3 regions of the Pseudoalteromonas apostichopi genome follow, and region 1 is predicted to be linked to each of the others. Evidence: predicted binding sites of a transcription regulator. Region 1 holds the regulator's gene; each other region holds the start of a gene.
What was found. Region 1 encodes sigma-54, which starts transcription at its own class of promoters, with help from an activator protein. Its sites were predicted from a motif close to GTTGGCACGNNNNTNGNNT; they were not measured.

Region 1 (5,056 bases):
GCGAGTCCATTGCACTAACTACGTCTTGATATACGGTATCAGGAAGGCTACGTAAAACCTCACCTAAGTCATCGTCGTCCATGTCCTCGGTGGCGGCAGCAATATGCTCAGGTTCCATCTGCGCAATAATACCAAGACGTACATCTTCAGACAGTTCTTCTAGAACATCACCACGCACATCTGGATCAACCAGCTGCCAAAGCATACGACGAATTTTATGGGGAGAAGACTCAAGTAAAAGGGCTGTATCACAAGGCGCCGTTTTGGCTAACATACCGCGCACTTGAACAAATTGACCACTATTGAGTGACTTGGTCACTTGTTTGAGTTGTTGTAGTGGGTAATCTTGTTCAAAGGCTTCTGGCATTGGCGTCCTTACAACTGAAAAAAGTTTATATAGGCTGAGCAAATACAGCATAGTTGCTTTGTGGTGTATTTGCAGAGATATCGTCGCACTGTGATAAATTTATTAAGAGTTTTGCAACTTAGAAAAGCGAGCGATATAAAAGTAGGATATTTAAAGGGAATTTCAAATATCCTAATTAAGTTTACCGTAAATCTTGAAGGCTTAGCAAATGCTATTCTTGCTCGTGAAAGCGCTGTGCGATTAATTCACCGATTGCAGTTAATGCTGCATCAGCATCAGGGCCTTCACAAACGACTCTAACTTCTTTACCTTGACTGCTTTCAAGTAGCATTAACGCCAATACGCTGTCACCTTCAGCTTCTTTATCGTCTTGATAAAGCGTAATTTTAGCATCAAATTGTAGTGCTAATTGGGCTAAAACAGTGGCTGCGCGAGCATGTAAGCCGAGTTTGTTTTGAATTAAAAAGGTATCTTCAGCGCGCATTATAATAGTGCCTAATTAAATGTCTTGTTCACGGTGGCGAATTTTTACATTGTCATGGCTTTTAGCAAAACTCTCACCAATTGTTTGCGCTAAATAAACAGAGCGATGTTGGCCACCAGTACAACCAATGGCAATGGTAAGGTAACTTCGGTTGTTACGCTCTAAATGTGGTAGCCATGTTTGTACAAATGTTTGAATTTGCCATGTGAACTTTTGCACTATGCTGTGGCTAGCTAAGTAATCTTTTACTGGTTGATCTAGACCCGTTAGCGGCTTTAAATCAGGTTCCCAGTGTGGGTTAGGTAAAAAACGTGCATCAAATACGTAATCAGCTTCTTTTGGAATACCGTGTTTAAAGCCGAAAGACATAAAAGTGATAATCAGTTTTTTATCCTTTTTACCCAAAATCTTTTCGCGAATTGATTCTGCTAACTGATGAACACTGAGATCTGTGGTATCAATCATAAAATCAGCACGAGTGATCAACACATCGAGTAAGACTTTTTCTTGTTTAATAGCCAGATCAAGTGGCAAAGAATCAATGGATAATGGGTGTAAACGACGAGTCTCTGAAAAGCGTTTTATCAGGGTTTGGTCATCACTGTCTAAGTAAAAAAGTGTTGGATTTGCGAAACCAGGAAGGTACTCAAGAATATCATTAAATTCTTGCTGCTCTTTTGGAAGGTTACGCACATCAATACTGACCGCTATTTTATCGTAGTTATCTGATACGCTACGCACGAGCGAAGGCAGTAAATTGACTGGAATATTATCAACGCAATAATAACCTAAGTCTTCAAGTACTCGTAAAGCGACCGATTTACCTGAGCCTGAGCGACCGCTGATAATGATTAATTCCATTTATGCCTCTGCTGATATAACCTGAAACAGTTGCTGATCGGTAGTAGCACTACGCAGCTGTTTACAAAACTCTTTATCTTTAAGTCTATCAGCAATTGTTGATAAGGTCTTTAGATGAAGCTGAGAGTCACCATCTGGTACGATGAGTGCTACGAAAATGTCAACAGGGCGATTATCAATTGCATCAAAATTGATTGGGGATTCACTCACTATGACAAACGCCTGAGGTTCATCGGCGCCACTCATTCGGCCATGTGGAATAGCAATACCTCGGCCAATACCGGTGCTACCTAGCTTCTCTCGGTTGAGTAAAGCATTTAGGATATCTTGTTGAGATAAATGAGGAAGCTGCTGGTGAGCCAGTTCGCTGATATATTCAAGAATTCTTTTTTTGCTATTAAAAAGGACCGCAGCTTTGCTGCAGTCCTGATTAGTAAGTGAACTTAGTTTCATAATTTAATGTCGAGCTAATTTCTCTTTGTGTTTAATGACTTGGCGATCAAGCTTATCGATCAACGAGTCAATGGCTGCGTACATATCTTGATGTTCTGTAGAAGCGAACAATTCGCCTCCGTTTACATGTAAAGTTGCTTCTGCTTTTTGGCTTAATTTTTCTACATCTAGAATGACATGAACATTATTAATATGGTCAAAATGCCTTTCTAGTTTCGCAAACTTGGTGTTTACATAGTCTCTTAATGAATCAGTGATTTCTACATGACGACCAGTTAAATTTAGTTGCATAAGCATTTTTCCTTCTATGTAAAACGTCTAAATCAAACTCTTACGCTGATTAGACGGAGGTATTGCTAGAGACTCACGATATTTTGCAATTGTACGTCTAGCTACTTTAATTCCTTGCTCAGCCAATATATCTGCAATTTTGCTATCACTCAATGGTTTAGCCGAGTTTTCTGCAGCGACTAACTTCTTGATTAAAGCGCGTATTGCTGTTGAAGAACACTCACCACCATTTTCAGTGCTGACATGGCTTGAGAAGAAATATTTCAACTCAAAAATACCCCTAGGGGTATGCATATATTTTTGCGTTGTTACTCGTGAAATCGTCGATTCATGCATTTCGACCATTTCAGCAACATCATTTAGCACCATCGGCTTCATTGCTTCTGGGCCATGCTCAAAGAAAGCTTGTTGTTGTTGAACGATACAGTTGGTCACTTTTAATAGTGTATCGTTACGGCTTTCTAAGCTCTTAATAAACCACTTTGCTTCTTGTAAGTGAGAGCGAATAAATTGGCTGTCGCTACTTGATTTAACAGAGCGAGACATAGCCGCATATTGGCTGTTCACTCTAATCTTTGGCATACTATCTGGGTTTAACTCAACCACCCAGCGACCTTTTACTTTTTTCACTGATACATCAGGTATGACGTACTCAGACTCTTCGCGTACTATGCTATCCGCAGGCTTAGGGTTTAAGCTGTGAATTAGCGTCATTACTTCTTTAAGCTCATTTTCTTTAAGCTTAGTCTTTTTCATCAAAGTTCGATAGTCGCGACTCGCTAATAATTCGATATGCTCAGATAAAACCATTTTAGTTTCAGCTAAATATGGCGTGTTTGCATCGAATTGGCGAAGTTGAATACACAGGCATTCCTGTAAACTACGCGCCCCAATACCGACAGGATCAAACAATTGAATTCTCTTTAGGACCGCTTCGACTTCATCAAGTTCGATTTCTTCTTCATCACTATTTTGATTAAAGCTCTCGACGATATCTTCACAGCTTACCGTTAAAATACCAGAGTCATCGATAGCCTCAACAATTGCCACAGCAATCGCTTCATCAGTCGGACTAAAGGGAGTGAGCTGTAATTGCCACATAAGGTATTCGTGAAGGGTTTCGGTCGATGCACCTTGATAAATAGATTCATCTTCTGGCATTGGCCCTGATGATGTTGATGGAGCGGCACTCATGTACTCATCCCATGTAACATCCATGGCTAAATCGTCACTTACAGTGTCTTTATTTAGAGCATCACTGCTTTCTTGTTCATATTCGCTAGGTGCTTCGTCTGCAGAAGCGCTGACTTGCACATCGTCAGATTCAGCTTTTTGCTCATTTTTGCCGATGCTTTCTTCGTTGTAATCCGCTTCTTCCACTTCAAGTAAAGGGTTACTATCTAGCGCCTCTTGAATTTCTTGTTGGAGATCCAATGTACTGAGCTGCAACAAACGAATAGCTTGTTGCAGTTGTGGAGTCATTGTAAGTTGCTGGCCCATGCGCAGCTGTAATGATTGCCTCATGTATCCCTAACAATCCTTTTTTTAAGTTATCGATAACTGTGCAAAGACAGTTAAGTTATTATCGATTTATTGTCATTGTTATAAGTCTAGCAGATGCTCTAGTCGGTGGCGTAATGGTTACAGCCTAAATTGCTCGCCTAGATAAACATCGCGTACAGTTTGGTCAGCTAATACGTGCTCAGGTGTGCCTGATGCAATTAGCTCCCCATGAGAAACAATGTAGGCTTTTTCACAAACATCAAGGGTTTCTCGAACATTATGGTCAGTAATTAGTACACCAATACCACGATTTTTTAGGTGCTCAATAATTTTCTTTATATCTAACACTGAAATTGGATCAACACCAGCAAAAGGCTCATCTAAAAGGATAAATTTAGGATTAGCGGCTAATGCGCGAGCAATTTCAACGCGGCGACGTTCACCACCAGATAGCGCCATACCTTGACTATCACGGATGTGTTGGATGCTAAATTCATCTAATAAGCTATTTAGAGTTTCTTCCCGCGTGGTTTTATTTAGATCTTTACGAGTCTCTAAAATAGCCATCAAGTTTTGGTAAACTGTTAACTTTCGAAAAATCGAAGATTCTTGCGGTAGATAACCAATACCCAACCTCGCACGGCTGTGCATTGGCAAAAGGGTAATATCGTTATCATCGATGCTAATTTTACCTTTGTCGCTCGGAACTAGGCCTACAATCATGTAAAAAGTCGTGGTTTTACCAGCACCATTTGGGCCAAGCAAGCCAACAATACTGCCAGCTTCAACTTCCAGACCGACATTTTTAACCACTTGGCGGCCTTTGTAGCTCTTAGCTAAAAGCTCTGCTTTTAATGTGCTCATGGTTGGCCTTTATTGTCTTTTTTATTTTCAACAGGTACTAAAATAGTGTGTACACGATCTGATGAGTTTTCGTCTTTTTCAGCACTGATAAGCTGCTGAGCCATATCATAGGTAATGCTTTTCGCTGTTACTTTTTGACCAGCTTGGGTAACTTCAGCTTCACCGTTTAAGGTTAAGAAGCGTTTCGCAACATCATAACGAACTTCTTCAGCACTGGCGCTCATTACGGAACC
Region 2 (5,056 bases), 250 kb from region 1:
TTAAGCCACGGCTTGGGATCATAAAGTCCATACGTACACGGCCTTTACCATCTGGAGACATGTCTGTTAGTTCACCCTTACGAAGACCAATTTGTTCCATGATAGAACCTTGGTGCTCTTCTTGACAGTCGATTGTAAGTGTTTCGTATGGCTCTTCTTTTTGACCATCAACTTCACGAAGGATTACTTGTGGACGAGAAACCGCAAGCTCGTAACCTTCACGACGCATGTTCTCGATTAAGATACCTAAGTGTAACTCACCACGACCAGAAACACGGAAGCTATCTGGATTGTCAGTTTCTTCAACACGTAGTGCTACGTTGTGTACAAGCTCAGCTTGTAAACGCTCAAGGATGTTACGTGAAGTTACGAATTTACCTTCTTTACCAGCAAATGGTGATGTGTTTACAGAGAACGTCATTGTTACTGTAGGCTCATCAACGCTTAGCGGTGGTAATGCTTCAACGGTATTTACATCACAGATAGTGTCTGAGATTTTCAGCTCACCAAGACCTGTGATAGCAATGATGTCACCCGCGCCTGCAGATTCTGCTTCATGACGCTCAAGGCCTAAGTAGCTCATTACTTGGCCAACTTTACCGTTACGCTTAGTACCGTCTGCACTAACAATTGTTACTTGTTGGTTAGGACGAACAGTACCACGCTTGATACGACCTACACCGATAACACCGATGTATGAGTTGTAGTCAAGCTGAGAAATTTGCATTTGGAAAGCACCTTCAGGATCTGCATCCGGTGGAGATACTTCGTCAACGATCATCTTGAACATTGGTTCCATGTTATCTGATGGCTCGTCTAAATCCATTGTTGCCCAGCCGTTGATCGCTGATGCATAGATTACTTTAAAGTCTAACTGTTCGTCAGTTGCACCTAGGTTATCGAATAAATCGAAAACTTGGTCCATAACCCAGTCAGGACGTGCACCTGGTTTGTCGATTTTGTTGATAACAACAATCGGCGTTAAACCTTGTGCGAATGCTTTTTGCGTTACGAAACGCGTTTGCGGCATTGGACCTTCTTGAGCATCAACAAGTAGTAATACTGAGTCAGCCATCGAAAGTACGCGCTCTACTTCACCACCGAAGTCGGCGTGTCCTGGGGTGTCTACGATATTGATATGGTAGTCGTTCCAAGAAATAGCTGTGTTCTTAGCTAAAATGGTAATACCACGCTCTTTCTCAATGTCGTTTGAGTCCATTACGCGCTCTTCGTTACCGCCGCGCGTTTCTAATGTGCCTGATTGCTCAAGCAGTTTATCAACCAAAGTTGTTTTACCGTGGTCAACGTGGGCGATAATCGCTATATTTCTTAACTTTTCGATGCTCATATTTTTTCTCAGAGAAATTGAATCTCATTGATCCTGCAAGATCTACGCAGTCACCTGCGTTTTCACCAGATGTCCCAGCATAGGATTTAAAAGGGCGCATATTATCCCTTAATAATGGCATGGATGAAAGTTTATCCAATATAAATTTATAAACTTTCTTCAGGCTTTTTATAAGTATCTGTTTTATAAATGACAAATTTATGAAAATTAAAGTGAATCTGAACGCAAAACTGGCGAAAATTTAGTTTTTGAACCATATTTTGGCACTAAATCGTGTTCGTAGCAGAAAAATTGGCACGCGCAATAATTGTGCAAAAATAAGGTTGCACTTTTTATGCACCACAATGAACTTTTTATGCACCAACTTGGTGCTTGAAGAGTTAACAAAACTGAGCCGTGTTTATTTTTATAAGCCTAAACAATGTGTTAAAAACATGGCACGAAACCAGCTTACAATAGCGAAAAGCAATAATGCAGCAAAAATAAAACCCAACAATTGGAGGACACATGTCACAATCGGTTTTAGATTTTATCAAAGAAAATGACGTTAAGTTCATTGATTTACGCTTTACTGATACCAAAGGTAAAGAACAGCATGTTTCTATTCCTCATCACCAAATTGATGAAGATTTCTTCGAAGACGGCAAAATGTTTGACGGTTCTTCAATTGCTGGTTGGAAAGGTATTAATGAATCAGACATGGTACTTATGCCTGTGCCTGAGTCTGCGAAAATGGACCCGTTTTCTGAAGAAGCTACACTAATCATACGTTGTGACGTAGTTGAGCCTTCAACACTTCAAGGTTACGAGCGTGACCCGCGCTCTGTTGCAAAACGCGCTGAAGAATACATGCGTTCTACAGGTATTGCTGACACTGTGTTATTCGGCCCTGAACCAGAATTCTTCCTATTTGACGATGTTAAGTACAAATCAGACATGTCTGGTTCTATGTATAAAATCGATTCTGTAGAAGCAGCTTGGAACTCAGATAAAGATTACGAAGGTGGCAACATGGGTCACCGTCCAGGAGTTAAAGGCGGTTACTTCCCGTGTTCACCTGTTGATTCATCACAAGACTGGCGTTCAGCAACTTGTTTAGTTCTTGAAGAACTTGGTCAAGTTGTAGAAGCTCACCACCATGAAGTAGCAACTGCAGGTCAAAATGAAATCGCAACGCGCTTCAATACAATGGTATTAAAAGCTGACGAAATCCAAGAGATGAAATATGTTATCCATAACATGGCTCACTTATATGGTAAAACAGCGACTTTCATGCCTAAGCCAATTGTAGGTGATAACGGTTCAGGTATGCACTGTCACCAATCTTTAGGTAAAGATGGTGTAAACATCTTCGCTGGTGACAAATACGCTGGCCTTTCTGAAGAAGCTCTTTACTACATCGGTGGTATCATCAAGCACGCTAAAGCAATCAACGCATTTGCTAACGCGTCTACTAACTCATACAAGCGCCTAGTTCCAGGCTTCGAAGCACCAGTAATGCTTGCATACTCTGCACGTAACCGTTCTGCTTCAATCCGTATTCCAGTGGTACCGTCTGCAAAAGCACGTCGTATCGAAATTCGTTTCCCTGATCCAACAGCAAACCCATACTTAGCATTCTCAGCAATGCTTATGGCGGGCCTTGACGGTATCAAAAACAAGATCCACCCTGGCGATGCAATGGACAAAGACTTGTACGATCTACCTGCTGAAGAAGCTGCTGAGATCCCACAAGTTGCATCTTCTTTATCTGAAGCACTTGCATCACTAGACGCTGACCGTGAGTTCTTAACTCAAGGTGGTGTGTTCACTGATGACCTAATCGATGCTTACATTGCTCTTAAGAGCCAAGAAGTTGAAAAGCTTAACATGACAACTCACCCAGTTGAGTTCGAAATGTACTACAGCGTTTAATTTAACGCTGTATCAGAATTATCTGAAAGATAATAAATGTGTGTTCTCAAGCCCGCTTTGCGGGCTTTTTTAATGGTAATTGAGCGGGTTCTACTCTACAGTTTTATTTAAATAAAAAATGCAGGGTTGCAGGGTGAAAAGCACAACTTTATTAGTATTATTGCTGATTTTTATAAGCTTTTTTGGCTATAGCGCAGCGCAAAAAGTATATTCTTGGAAAGATAAGAACGGCGTTTTAGTATTTTCTGATACACCGCGACCTGGTGCTATCGAAGTAAAAATAAATACCCAAAATTTGACTATGCCAGCTACCGATACCAGTATACTTGATAGGGGCGCGCCAAACACCACACCTATTAAATTTAAAGTCAGTATTTCATCTCCTAAAAACGAAGCCACTGTTCGCGAAAATACCGGCTCTGTATACGTTACTGCGCGAATTAGCCCACGCTTTGAAACAGGGTTTAAAGTACAGCTTTTACTTGACGGTACGCCCCATAGTGAACCTAGTAATAGTACGACCTTTGCACTAAGAGAGGTCAACCGCGGTGAACACACATTACAAGCAAAACTTTATGATGCTAATAATAAACTCGTTTCGGTTAGCCCAATCAGCACCTTTTTCATGCATAGAGCTTCTGTAATTAGTGGAAACTAATATTTCAACTTAACGTCTCGCAACGCAAAAAGAATATGCTAAGCTGCAATAAATCGAAACGCACTAAAATGGTGCAACCATGCTCAGTGATACACACTTTAATTCTGAATTGCTCGACAGTATTTGGAAAAATTTAAGTACTGCCGTTATTCTACTCGACCATGATTTTAAACTGGTTTATGCCAATGATAGCGCCAGTGAGCTTTTAGGTTTAGGCCCGAAGCGAATCATCAATCAACCTTTTGACAACTTATTTAACTACCACTCAATAGACTTAAAGCGCATAGCTCAGTATTCATTATTCGATGGTGTCGATTGCCATCAGCATAGAGCTGACGTAGTGTTCGTTGATTCTCGTCATGCAAAATTGACCATTAGTACACGACGTATAAGTCACAACGATAGTCACTATATATTGTTCGAATGCCGTCAAATGGATGATGAAATCCGTCACGATCAAGCCTCTAATCAAATGCATCAATATCAAGCTGCACGAAACTTAATTCGTGGTTTAGCACACGAAATTAAAAATCCTTTAGGTGGAATTCGCGGAGCGGCGCAATTATTGCAGTATGAGGTTGATCAGCAAGAACGAGATCAATGTGCTGAATTAATCATTGAACAAGCCGACCGTTTACGCGAGCTTGTAGACCGTTTACTTGGTCCGAATCAATTGCCACATAAATCTTATGGCAATATTCACCAAGCTTTAGAGTCAGTGATTAAACTGAGCATGTTAGACAACAATGCCAATATCACTTTAGTGAAAGACTATGATCCAAGTATACCAAGCGTATACATCGATCAAAGTAAAATTCAACAAGTGGTACTGAACATTATTCGTAATGCACAACAGGCACTCGTTGATGGTGGTGAGATAAGAATAAAAACCCGCATCAATCATCAACACAGACGCCCTGGTAAAGCACCGAAAAAGACCTTGCTGATACAAATTTCAGATAACGGCCCAGGTATAGACAAGAGTTTACGTGAAACCTTGTTCTACCCAATGATCACCAACAAAGAAAATGGATCAGGGCTTGGTTTATCGATAGCGCAAACCTTGGTTGACCAACATGACGGCCACATTGATTGTGACAGTTGGCCAGGCCATACAGAGTTTAATATCTATTTGC
Region 3 (5,056 bases), 510 kb from region 1:
TTTTTATAACCCAGGTGAGTTTGAGCTAGGCTGTTTACGCCCTTGTATGCACACGCACACCTTTTCTTTGTTAGGTGATACTCTATACTTAACTTCATACCAACGCAGCTGCGATGTGCCGCTAGGTTTAAACTTTAATCAGATACAATGTTTTGTGCTACTTGCTTTAGTTGCACAAATTACCGGACATAAACCAGGTAAGGCGTATCATAAGATAGCCAATGCACATATTTACGAAAACCAACTTGAGTTGATGCGTGATGTGCAGCTAAAGCGTGAGCCTTTCGCGTCACCAGAATTAAAAATAAACCCAAACATTAAATCACTTGAAGACATTGAAACCTGGGTTACAAAAGACGATTTTGAAGTAGTAGGTTATCAGTGTCACGATGCAATTAAGTATCCGTTTTCAGTGTAAGAACAATAAAATTTAAGGAGAAATCAATGAAAGCTGTGATCCCAGTTGCTGGTCTTGGCACGCGTATGTTACCTGCGACAAAAGCAATTCCTAAAGAAATGCTTCCTATTGTTGACCGACCACTGATTCAATACGTTGTAAATGAAGCAATTTCTGCAGGAATTAAAGAAATTGTTTTAGTGACGCATTCAAGTAAAAACTCAATAGAAAACCACTTTGATACCAGTTTTGAGTTAGAAGCAACGCTTGAAAAGCGTGTTAAGCGTCAGTTACTTGCAGAAGTACAATCAATCTGCCCGAAAGATGTAACGATTATTCAAGTTCGTCAGGGTGAAGCTAAAGGCCTTGGCCATGCTATCAACTGCGCAGCACCTATCATAGGTAATGAACCATTTGTAGTTATCTTACCGGATGTGATCATTGATGATGTGGCCAGCGACCTTAAAAAAGATAACTTAGCCGAAATGATCCAGCGCTTTGAAAGCACAGGTGAGAGCCAAATTATGGTGGAGCCTGTTCCGCAAAATGAAGTAGATAAATTTGGTGTAGTGGACTTAGGTGATGTAAAAATCCAGCAAGGTGAAAGTGCTGCAATTTTAAACATGGTTGAGAAGCCTCCGATTGAGCTAGCACCTTCAAATCTTGCTGTTGTTGGCCGTTATGTATTGAGCAAAAATATTTGGCCATTACTTGCAAAAACTCCTGCAGGCGCAGGCGATGAAATCCAATTAACAGATGCGATTGCTATGCTAATGGAAAAAGAAACTGTCGATGCCTACTCAATGAAAGGTAAAAGCCATGACTGCGGCAGTAAAATTGGTTATTTAAAAGCGATTGTTGAGTTTGCACTGCGTCGTGATGAATTCAAAGGTGAGCTTACAGACTTCATAAAGTCGCTGGTAAAATAAGCAATTTAGATTTCTAGTCAAAAATTACTTCATAAAAGTGCCTATATGGCACTTTTTTATTATTTACATAAACCTTACAATTGTCGATCATTACCCAATAAAGGATTTTTCTGATATACCTTTGTCTTAACGCATTGTTACTATTGAATGTAAATGAATAGTTTCGTTTATGGCTGTTTTCCAAAAATAACTAACACAAAGGTTATAGTCGAAACGTTAATACGTTAGTGGTTACGTTTTATATCTCAAATTATCTTTTAAGTGTTGATGTACAGGTAAGTACTAACAATATGCTCTTCTTTTAATAAGAAGCTAATTTTAATGGTACTTTAAAGAATCCTGATTATGAAATGTTACTTAAAGTCTTTGCGTTACAGTTTATACCTGATGGTGTTACTAGCTGTAGCTGGCTGTAGTAATAACCCATTGCCTTCTATTCTTAAAAATAAAAATATTAATATTACTTACCTTTTTAACAAAGCGTTTAAGCAATCAGATACTTTTAGTGTACTAATTCAAACGAGCCCAGATAAAGCAGCAATAAACTATAAATCAGTTGAAAATGTTAAGCAGATTCAAGATATCGATCTCAACTCTGTCTCTGAGTCATCAAACAAAACGGAGTTTCCTGAGCACAATTACAGTTTTGCTTTACAGCTTATGTCTGTTGAATCAGAACAAAGCCTTGCCTATTCATTTAAAAAAATGGTTAAGCGTGCGCCGAATATCTTCCAAGGAAAACCGATACTTAATATCGAAGTTGCTAAAGTAAATGAGCATACTTATTATCGCCTTAAGTTTGGCCGTTATAAGTACTTGAAAAATGCCAAAGCCGATTGTGAGGCTATTAAGCGGCAAGGAATTGATTGCTGGGTTGGTAACTACACTGACAACCGAATATATTTTTAGGGTTAAAGTTCATTCTAAAGGTGGCATTTTTATTGCTATGTTTTAAGCCTGTTTTTGAGAATCGACGTAATCATGCATTTTTCTATTTTTTCTAAAAACCTATTGATAGCTATCAGCTTAACTGTTTTAACAGCCTGTATGATGAGCCAAGAGCATAGCCAGCCTGAGCAACCATTTACGCATTCACAAAGCGCAGCTATTGCAGCAACCAAAGCAGTAGAACCGGGCGTGCAATTAGGTTTATATTTAACACCGACAAAAGTAAGTCACCGTGTATTAGAGCTAAAGCGAGACTACCCTGATGTTTTGCATGGCCTGGATTTTCGTTTTAAAAAGCGTGAGCACAAAGGCGTAACCGTGTATGGACTAAGAGCTGGTCCATTTACAAACTATACTCAAGCTACTGCATTTTGTGAAATAGTAAAAAAGCTAGGGCAGACTTGTGTGACAGCTCCTTTTGTTGGACAGGTGCTGTAGCTACTGCTTTTGCGTCAACTAACTTTGCTATTCCTGTTTTAACAACCTCACATACTCAGTCTGAGTAGCGATTAATAACTTAAAACAGATCCATTACAAAGCGGCTTACTTCCTTTAATCACAGAGTTTCTTGCTTCACTATTATCTAGCTATATCTAGCAAATAATAATACTTAGGCATAATTATTGCTTTGTACTTACTAAGTTTAGTGAGGATGGCAATTATGCGCCTGTTATTTTATTCAGTTTTTTTAGTGTTGGTGGGTTGTAGCTTAACTGAAGAGCCACAAAGTGCGCCCCCTAGAGAAACCCCAAAATCGCCAATGGCACCATATACGGTGCATCAATATGTTGCTGATTTAAGCAGTCAGCTGAGCCGTATTCAAGGCCCTTATAAAGGTAATGCTCGTATTGCTGTTACCAGTTTTTATATGGCTGATGGCTTAGGAACTGATTTAGCAGAAGATCAGGGCAGTGGCTTAAGTCAGCAAATTCAAGAAAGTTTATTAACGCAATTTACTCAGCTTGGTTTTCATACTATCGAGTATCGGTTAGAAAATACTTTAAATTTGCAGCAATCGGCCGATAGTGTACTTAGTCGTGATGTAAATACCTTACGTCAACGTCAGAATATTGACTTTGTTATTACCGGCACACTGACGCGGCAACAACATGCCTACATAGTTAACGCCCGATTGGTAAATACCAAAGATCTGCGAATAGTGTCAGCAGCAAGCACCGAGATCCCCATTAATGTCATGTGGGGAGCTGAAAAAGTTCAGCAGCGTGATGGCCAGTTGTATCGAAGCGAATATTAAGAGGAACTCATTTAATGAAACGTTTAATTTTAACTTTATGTTTGCCTTTAGGCTTTGGTTGCTCTTCGATGTTAACAGGTGATGCAACACAGCATGATAATGAGCCTCAGTTAACTGCGCAAAGAGAAGTCGCCGCGCCGCATAGTAACGACAGTGTGTTCCAAACTAATAAGGCGGTGATGAACAACAGCACTTTTACCGCTGCACCAACGCGTAAAAATATTAATCATTATGTGCGTGGCATCATGCAAGACTTAGTTGAAAATTTGCAATATGTTAGCGATACCACGCCGGTTGCTGTTTCAAGTTTTGTGTACCTTGATGCTGATTACAACTCAACGAATTTGCTAGGTAATCAAATTGCCGAAAGTTTCATTCATGAACTGCACGCATTTGGTGTACCTGTCATTGACTTTAAAACTACTGATTATATGCGTGTCACGCCAAGTGGTGACTATGTTTTCAGTCGTGATTATTTAGAGCTAAGCCAAGATCAAAATTTTAATTATGTATTGGCAGGTACTTTGGTTAATCATCAAAGTGGTGTGCTCGTTAATGCCCGTATTGTTGGCTTAGCAAGTAAAGCGGTTGTAGGGTCAGCGCAGGGTTTTATCCCGCAATCAGTGGTTGATGCCCTTGATAGCACCAACCGTAGTGATGGTATTACACTAAAACAAGCAAGTGAGTAAGCTATGAAAGGTTTTATCTTAGCATCGTTAACGCTCGCGCTATCCGGCTGCCAATTGCTGCCAGAGCAATCAGCAGAGCCGAAAAACGCACAGGCTTCAGCAAATGGTCAGTTAGATTACGTTGCTATGCTGCAAGCAGTTGAACAAAACGACATGCAGCAGGATAACGCTAACCATCGTCTATTTGTGCCATATCAACATCATAAAACAGTTGTAAATTATGTCGAGCAAATGGCGCTTGAGTTAGTTGATACTATGCAACAAGAAAGTGAGTTAGGAATTGCTATTACTTCTTTTGTCGATTTAGATGCAAGCTTAAAAACCAGCTCTCAACTTGGTAATCAACTATCGGAAACAATGCTGCACCAGCTGCAGAAATTTGGCTTTGGGGTTGTTGATTTTAAAGCGATGGATGTAATTAGTGTGACCTCACGTGGTGATTTTGTGATGTCGCGTGATATAGAAGAGTTAGCCGAGCGTCGCATTGCCAGCCATGTACTTACAGGCACGCTTATATATCGCCCTAACGGCGTTGAAGTGAATGCTCGAGTGATTAATTTAAACTCAAAACTTGTTATTGCCAGCGCACAAAAAGTGATCCCGTATTTTGTGCTAAAAAATGAGTCAATCCAATCTGCAACAGCTAGCGTTAATTAGCTCTTGCATTACACCAATCGGCTATTCTCGAGTCGATTGGTTTATTCTCCTTGATTAGCAAAGCCTTAGACCGTTATAATTTTAGTTACAAGTTACAAGTTACAAGTTACAAGTTACAAGTTACAAGTTACAAGTTACAAGTTACAAGCAATCCCTCAGCTTTTGAGTGGCCTCTTAGTTA

Region 2: glnA (glutamate--ammonia ligase) is a predicted target of sigma-54. The motif match lies at 1,782-1,800, and genes of this name have one in related genera.
Region 3: QUE86_RS12115 (FlgO family outer membrane protein) is a predicted target of sigma-54. The motif match lies at 2,885-2,903, and genes of this name have one in related genera.

Annotation. Positions count from the first base shown of each region.
Region 1 covers NZ_AP028065.1:2,170,619-2,175,674, forward strand. Annotated here, with positions in the region: gene mgtE (magnesium transporter) at 1-367, opposite strand, end outside; gene QUE86_RS09750 (HPr family phosphocarrier protein) at 579-851, opposite strand; gene rapZ (RNase adapter RapZ) at 867-1,712, opposite strand; gene ptsN (PTS IIA-like nitrogen regulatory protein PtsN) at 1,713-2,165, opposite strand; gene hpf (ribosome hibernation promoting factor) at 2,169-2,456, opposite strand; gene QUE86_RS09770 (RNA polymerase factor sigma-54) at 2,484-3,980, opposite strand; gene lptB (LPS export ABC transporter ATP-binding protein) at 4,098-4,823, opposite strand; gene lptA (lipopolysaccharide transport periplasmic protein LptA) at 4,820-5,056, opposite strand, start outside.
Region 2 covers NZ_AP028065.1:1,919,797-1,924,852, reverse strand. Annotated here, with positions in the region: gene typA (translational GTPase TypA) at 1-1,348, opposite strand, end outside; gene glnA (glutamate--ammonia ligase) at 1,856-3,262, shown strand; gene QUE86_RS08600 (DUF4124 domain-containing protein) at 3,396-3,920, shown strand; gene glnL (nitrogen regulation protein NR(II)) at 4,000-5,056, shown strand, end outside.
Region 3 covers NZ_AP028065.1:2,680,758-2,685,813, forward strand. Annotated here, with positions in the region: gene QUE86_RS12095 (thymidylate synthase) at 1-418, shown strand, start outside; gene galU (UTP--glucose-1-phosphate uridylyltransferase GalU) at 445-1,326, shown strand; gene QUE86_RS12105 (SPOR domain-containing protein) at 1,672-2,235, shown strand; gene QUE86_RS12110 (SPOR domain-containing protein) at 2,308-2,712, shown strand; gene QUE86_RS12115 (FlgO family outer membrane protein) at 2,936-3,529, shown strand; gene QUE86_RS12120 (FlgO family outer membrane protein) at 3,544-4,218, shown strand; gene QUE86_RS12125 (FlgO family outer membrane protein) at 4,222-4,875, shown strand; tRNA gene QUE86_RS12130 (tRNA-Arg) at 5,044-5,056, shown strand, end outside.